3 regions of the Kitasatospora sp. NPDC058048 genome follow, and region 2 is predicted to be linked to each of the others. Evidence: riboswitches for the same ligand, from Rfam matches in the RefSeq annotation. Region 2 holds a riboswitch; each other region holds the start of a gene.
The links. A riboswitch is a leader RNA that binds a small molecule or an ion and turns the genes downstream of it on or off. The one in region 2 is predicted to bind cobalamin.
Positions count from the first base shown of each region.

Region 1 (2,257 bases), on a different contig from region 2:
GCCGGTGCATGGAGGAGTGGACGGCGCAGGCGACGGCCAGGTCGAAGCGGCGGCTGACGGCGTCCTCCCAGTCCAGCACGGTGAAGCCGGGCAGGCCGTGCAGGTACTCGTCCAGGGCGCGGTCGGCGAAGGCGGAGCCGGGGTTGACGGTGAAGTACCGCTCGATGCCGTCCGGGTTCAGCAGGGTCAGGACGTCCAGGACCCGGGTGGCCGAGGTGAGGGTGCGGGCGACCGCCAGCACGCGGGCCCCGACCGGTCGGGTGTTCCACCGGTCGGCGGGCCAGGCGTGGGGGCGGGACGGCACGTCATGATCGTACTCATCCGCTCCGGCCGCGGCGCGGTTCCGGGGCCGGGCCAGTGGGTCAGCCCGTGGCCGCGGTGGGCTCGTGGTGTTCGCCGGCGGCGCACTCGTCGAGGAGGGGGCGCATGGCCTCGTCCACGAGCTGGTAGCGCACCACGCGTCCGTCCCGGTCGCCGGTGACCACGCCGGCCGTGCGGAGCAGCCGCAGGGCCTGGGAGACGGCGGGGTCGCGCATGCCGGTGGCGACCGCGAGGTCGGTGACGGCGAGCGGCCCGGCCCGGTGGAGGGCGAGCAGCAGGGCGAGCCGGCCGGGGTCGGCGAGCAGGGAGAACCGCTCGGCCCAGGACCGGACGTGGGCCGGGTCGCCGATCGCGGCGATGGCCTCGCAGACCCGGTGCCCGTCGATGGTGCGGTGGCCCGCGCGGTCGGCCGGTACGAGATGCATGCGGACATTCTCGCAGGCGGCGGTCTGTGATCCTGGACACCTGCGCAGGTGCGCAACCTTGCACGGGTCGGGGCGTGGCCCCTACGGTGTTCCCCGCCGTGGTGCTCGGGAAGACCGGTGACGGACCCTCAGGGGTCCCAGCCCGGAGCGGCCCTCGCCACTGTGATCGGGTCGTTCCTCCGTCCGCGGAGGAACGTCGTCCGTACCCATGGAGCCACTGGGCGCCTCGCGCGCTTGGGAAGGCGGGTACGGGCGTCCCGTCAGCCAGGAGACCGGCCACGGCATCTCACGAGGTTTTCCACGAGGTGCTGGAGCGTGATCCGCAGATGACCCTGCCCGAAACCGTTGCCGCCGGGGCCGAACCGGCCCCGTCCGCGCTGCCCAGCTTCCAGTGGCGGCGCGAGGACACCGTCCGTACCGCCGGGCTGATGGCGGTGATCGTGGCCATGCACGTGGTGGCCTTCGGCACGCTGATCTTCCTGGTCGCACCCGAGAAGTACGCGGTCGGTACCCAGGTCTTCGGGGTGGGCCTGGGTATCACCGCGTACACCCTCGGGATGCGGCACGCCTTCGACGCCGACCACATCGCGGTGATCGACAACACCACCCGCAAGCTGATGGCGGACGGCAAGCGCCCGGTCTCGGTGGGCTTCTGGTTCGCCCTCGGGCACTCCTCGATGGTGGTGGTGATGGCTGCCCTGGTGGCGGGCGGCGCGCAGCTGGCGAACACCCTGATGGACGACGAGTCGACCACCCACAAGTGGCTCGGCGTGATCGGGACGACCACCTCCGGCGTGTTCCTCTACCTGATCGGCGCGCTCAACCTGGCGGCGCTGCTCGGCATCCTCAGGGTGTTCCGCTCGATGCGGGCCGGAAAGTTCGACGAGAAGGAGCTGGAGGCGCACCTCGACTCGCGCGGCTTCATGGCCCGGGTGCTGAACCGGGCGACCCGTTCGATCACCCGGCCCGGGCAGATGTTCCCGGTGGGCATGGTGCTGGGGCTGGGCTTCGACACCGCGACCGAGGTCACCCTGATGGTGATGGCCGGCTCGGGCGCCGCCTCCGGGCTGCCCTGGTACGCGATCGTCTGCCTGCCGCTGCTGTTCGCGGCCGGGATGAGCCTGTTCGACACCCTGGACGGGACGTTCATGAACTTCGCGTACCAGTGGGCCTTCGCCAACCCGGTACGGAAGGTGTACTACAACCTGACCATCACCGGTCTGTCGATCGCGGTGGCCTTCGTCATCGGCACCATCGAGCTGGTCGGGGTGCTGCACGAGAAGCTCGATCTGACCGACCCGGTCACCGGCTTCATCGCCGACATCTCGCTGGACAACGTCGGCTACGCCATCGCCGGGCTGTTCGTGGTCGTCTGGGCGATCGCGATCGGGTACTGGAAGCTCGCCGGGGTCGAGAAGCGCTGGACGCCCGAGGGCTCCTGAGCCACCCGGCCGCGAGCAGCGGCCTGCCCGCGCACGCCGGAACGGCGCCTCCCCGCGGCGGGGAGGCGC
Region 1 is NZ_JBHVRT010000021.1:64,388-66,644, forward strand. Features, by position in the region: gene ACFVVA_RS22545 (hypothetical protein) at 1-304, opposite strand, end outside; gene ACFVVA_RS22550 (metalloregulator ArsR/SmtB family transcription factor) at 363-746, opposite strand; cobalamin riboswitch at 829-1,042, shown strand; gene ACFVVA_RS22555 (HoxN/HupN/NixA family nickel/cobalt transporter) at 1,073-2,188, shown strand.
Region 1: linked by a shared signal. The riboswitch ahead of ACFVVA_RS22555 (HoxN/HupN/NixA family nickel/cobalt transporter) and the one ahead of ACFVVA_RS37520 (ribonucleoside-diphosphate reductase subunit alpha) in region 2 are both predicted to bind cobalamin.

Region 2 (2,257 bases):
GGCGGCCCTCGGCGCCCTCGTCCTGCTGCTCCCGTACGGCACCCTGGGCAAGGTCGCCGGGTGGTCGCCCTCGCGCGGCAACGCCCCCGGCTCGGCCGGCTCGATCCTGCTCGGCACGCTCCAGTGGGCCGGCCTGTTCACCGTCCTCGCGGTGGCCGGCACCATCGCCTACGCACGCCGCGAACAGATGCCCGAGCACGACGCGCCGGAGAAGGACGCCCTCCCCACCACCCGGGGCCGGCGCGCCCTGCTCGGGGCCGTCCTGACCGCCACCGCCCTGCTGGTCCCCGCCGCCCACCTGTGGACCGGCACCTCCGGCGCGCTGTTCCGCCACCTCGGCTACGGCATGCTGCTCGCCGCCCCGCTCGCCGGGGTCGGCCTGACCCGGCTGGTCGGTGCCCACTTCCGCCACCCCCAGCTCGGCATCCTGGTCTGGGTCGCCCTGCTCGCCCTCGGTCTGGAGCAGTCCGCCCTGCGCTACCAGAACGGGCCCGACTCCGGCCGCCTGCTGGCCGTCCTGCGGGTCCACACGGAGCCCCAGGGCCGCTACCTCACCGAGGTCGACGGACTCGCCGAGTACTACCTCGGCGGCGTCTCCAGGCCCGAGCAGTGGATCTCCGCGCGCGCCGGCACGGACTACCGCGACGGGGCCGGGGTCGAGCACCACGGCGACGACGGCAGCGTGGCCGCGATCCGGGACGGCTGGTTCACCATGGTCGTCCTCGACAGCACCGCGCCGAGGGCCACCGACCGGGCCCTGAGCGAGGCCCTGAGCACCGCCGGACACTACCGGCTGGTCGCCCAGTTCACCTCGCCGACCGGCGATTCGAGTACGTACAAGGTCTATCTGAAGCACTGACCGGCCGCCCGGCCCACGCACATCCGCGACACGACAGGCACAACATATGGTGCCGCCGCAGTCCGGCGGCACTACATGTATGCTCGCTTCTGCTGTCGATGCAGGGGAACCCGGTGCGAATCCGGGACTGCCCCGCAGCGGTGAGCGGGCGGCTCCAGCAGCCGCGCCCCGCGAGTCCGAGTACCTGCCGACGGCGTGCGCCACGGCCCTCCCGCAGAGGCCGCGCCGGCACCAGCAGTACCCCTCCGGGCCTCGCGGGCGGGCCGGGGAGTCACCTCGCGCGACGCTTTTTTGCGTTCGCGCCGTGCTCCCCTGCCCAGATCGGCCCGGTGGCCCCCCGATCACCGCCGCCGATCGCCGCCAGGAGAGAGCGCCTTGACCACCGCTGCCTCAGCCACCCTGCCCGCCCAGGGCTCCGGTACCGCCTTCACCGACCCGACGGTCTCCGACCCCGGGGGCGCGCTGCTGCGGCTGCTCACCGACCGCAGCACCGACCTCACCGAGGTCGACCCCGGCCATGTCGCCGCCGCCGCGCTGCGCGGCCGCCACGCCGGCTCGGACTTCGCCGAGCTGCGCGGGCTGGCCGTGGACGCCGCCGCGTCGATGATCGCCGAGGACCCCCAGTACTCGAAGCTCGCCGCCCGCCTGCTCGCCCTGGAGATCGTCGACGAGGCGAACAGCCAGGGCTCGGTGTCCTTCTCCGCCTCGATCGCCGTCGGCCACGCCGAGGGCCTGATCGGCGACACCACCGCCGCCTTCGTCACCAAGCACGCGGCCGCCCTGGACGCGCTCGTCGACACCAAGGGCGACGACCGCTTCGAGTACTTCGGCCTGCGCACGGTGCAGTCCCGCTACCTGCTGCGCCACCCGATCACCCGCAAGGTGATCGAGACCCCGCAGCACTTCCTGCTCCGCGTCGCCTGTGGCCTGGCGGTCGGCGACAGCGAGCAGTCCGTGCGCGAGGTGGCCGAGCTGTACGGCCTGATGAGCCGCCTGGAGTACCTGACCTCCTCGCCGACGCTCTTCAACTCCGGCACCCGCCACCCGCAGATGTCGAGCTGCTACCTGCTCGACTCGCCGCTGGACAACCTGGACTCGATCTACAATCGCTACGCGCAGATCGCCCGCCTGTCCAAGCACGCCGGCGGCATCGGCCTGTCGTACTCGCGCATCCGCTCGCGCGGCAGCCTGATCCGCGGCACCAACGGCAAGTCCAACGGCATCGTGCCGTTCCTGCGCACCCTCGACTCCTCGGTCGCCGCCGTCAACCAGGGCGGCCGCCGCAAGGGCGCGGCCTGCGTCTACCTGGAGACCTGGCACGCCGACATCGAGGAGTTCCTGGAGCTCCGCGACAACACCGGCGAAGAGGCCCGCCGCACCCACAACCTCAACCTGGCG
Region 2 is NZ_JBHVRT010000054.1:15,182-17,438, reverse strand. Features, by position in the region: gene ACFVVA_RS37525 (glycosyltransferase family 39 protein) at 1-859, shown strand, start outside; cobalamin riboswitch at 932-1,066, shown strand; gene ACFVVA_RS37520 (ribonucleoside-diphosphate reductase subunit alpha) at 1,259-2,257, shown strand, end outside.

Region 3 (2,257 bases), on a different contig from region 2:
GACGAGTTCGGCGCCCTCCTCGACCCCGAAGTCCAGGTAGCCGCGGACCCGGTCCAGCGCGTCACGGCCCACCAGCGGGCCGAAGTCGGCCGCCGGGTCGTCCGAGCGCCCGACCTTGAGCGCGCCGATCCGCTCGACCAGCTTCGCCACCAGGGCGTCCGCGGTCTCCTCCCCCACCGGGACGGCCACCGAGATCGCCATGCACCGCTCGCCGGCCGATCCGTACCCGGCGCCGACCAGCGCGTCGGCCGCCTGGTCGAGGTCGGCGTCCGGCATCACGATCATGTGGTTCTTGGCGCCGCCGAAGCACTGCGCCCGCTTCCCGTGCGCGGCGGCGGTGGCGTACACGTACTGGGCGACCGGTGTGGAGCCGACGAAGCCGAGGGCCTGCACCCGCGGGTCCTCCAGCAGGGTGTCCACGGCCTCCTTGCCGCCGTTGACCACGTTGAGCACGCCCGGCGGCAGCCCGGCCTCCAGGAACAGCTCGGCCAGCCGCAGCGGCACCGAGGGATCGCGCTCCGAGGGCTTGAGCACAAAGGCGTTTCCGCAGGCCAGCGCGGGCGCTGCCTTCCAGAGCGGGATCATCGCCGGGAAGTTGAACGGCGTGATGCCCGCGACCACGCCGAGCGGCTGGCGCATCGAGTAGACGTCGATGCCGGTGCCCGCGTTGTCGCTGAACTCGCCCTTCAGCAGGTGCGGGATCCCGGCGGCGAACTCCACGACCTCCAGCCCGCGTTGGAGGTCGTTATGGGCGTCGGCCACGGTCTTGCCGTGCTCGGCGGAGAGCAGCCGGGCCAGCTCCTCCTTCTCCTGCTCGACCAGCTGCAGGAAGCGCAACAGGACGCGGGCCCGCCGCTGCGGGTTCCAGGCGGCCCACGCGGGCTGGGCCTGCGCGGCGTCGGCGATCACCGCCTCGACCTCGGCGCGGCTCGCCAGGGGCACCCGGGCCTGCACCCGGCCGGTGTTGGGGTCGTACACGTCGCCGAAGCGACCGGAGGTGCCGACGGTGGGCTTTCCGGCGATGAAGTGGGTCAGTTCTCGGACCATCGGTTCCTTCTCTCGACAGGGGTGGGGAGAGGAGGAATGGAGGCCGCCGCCGACGGGCGGGCGCACGGTGATGCGGCCCCGCAGCGTCACGGTGGCGGTGGCATGACGTACCGTCAGAGCAGGTGGGCTCCGACAGCCGTCGGCACAGGACAGCCAGGAGCAGCGGAACGGGAGCAGCCCGGAGTCATGCGTGTCGTCTCCATCCTCGTGGAAAACACGGATCACCCGCGGCCGGTATCCTGACTCCCGGATCACCGCACGCCCTCAGGCCTTCCCGGCTGGCTGCCAGTGGCTGTCATCTGCGAGGACGGACTCCCCGGTCACAGTGGCGGGACCGTGCCGGACTCACACCGGCTTCCCTGACACCGCGGACCTGTCATCGACCATATAGTTGGACGTCCTAGTAAGTCCAGGGATTCGTGCTCGCGTCGCACCACCGTGATCTCGCCACGCCGAGCTCTCCCCGGCCTCGTTCCGGGGCCTGGCACCCAGGACCCGAAGCAGACCGGCCTGCAAACGGGGCCTGGGCGAGTGCCATCCCGATCTACTGCAACAGCTCGTCCGAGCCGGCAGCCCGCAACACCCGATGCTCGCTGCTGAAGCAGACGTGCGACGAGGGGGATGCCGGCACTTCCCCGGGCCGGATCATCGGCACCAGCACGGTCGCGACGCTCGCCGGACTCCAGGACCGGGATCCTGTCCTGAAGTCCGGTGGCAGGCGCGGCTTCGGGAGCACCCCGCGGCCCCGACGGGGGTGGCCCGGGGCAGCTGGGTTCAGACCCGGGCGGGGTGGGTGAGGGTGTGCCAGGCGGCGTAGCCGCCGAGGAGGTCGGAGATCTCGGTGTGGCCGTGGTGGCGCAGCAGGCTGGCGGCGATGGAGGAGCGGTGGCCGCTGGCGCAGTGGACGACGAGGGGGCGGTCGGTGGGGATCTCGTCGAGGCGGCCGGGGAGTTCGGTCAGGGGGATGTGCAGGGATTCTTCGATGGAGCCCGTTTCGCGCTCGCCGCAGGTGCGCACGTCCAGGACGGTGGGGGGCTGCTCGTCGGCGAGCGCGGTGCGGAGCCGGTCAGCGGTGAGGCGGCCGGCGGGGGTGACCTCGTCGGCGAGGGCGGGCAGGGCGTTGCCGGGGTTGCGCAGGTAGCCGGCGATGTGGTCGAAGCCGATGCGGGCGAGGCGGGTGATGACCTCGCCCTCGCGGTCCTGCGGGGCG
Region 3 is NZ_JBHVRT010000014.1:139,402-141,658, reverse strand. Features, by position in the region: gene ACFVVA_RS17185 (CoA-acylating methylmalonate-semialdehyde dehydrogenase) at 1-1,047, opposite strand, end outside; cobalamin riboswitch at 1,259-1,450, opposite strand; gene ACFVVA_RS17180 (rhodanese-like domain-containing protein) at 1,822-2,257, opposite strand, start outside.
Region 3: linked by a shared signal. The riboswitch ahead of ACFVVA_RS17185 (CoA-acylating methylmalonate-semialdehyde dehydrogenase) and the one ahead of ACFVVA_RS37520 (ribonucleoside-diphosphate reductase subunit alpha) in region 2 are both predicted to bind cobalamin.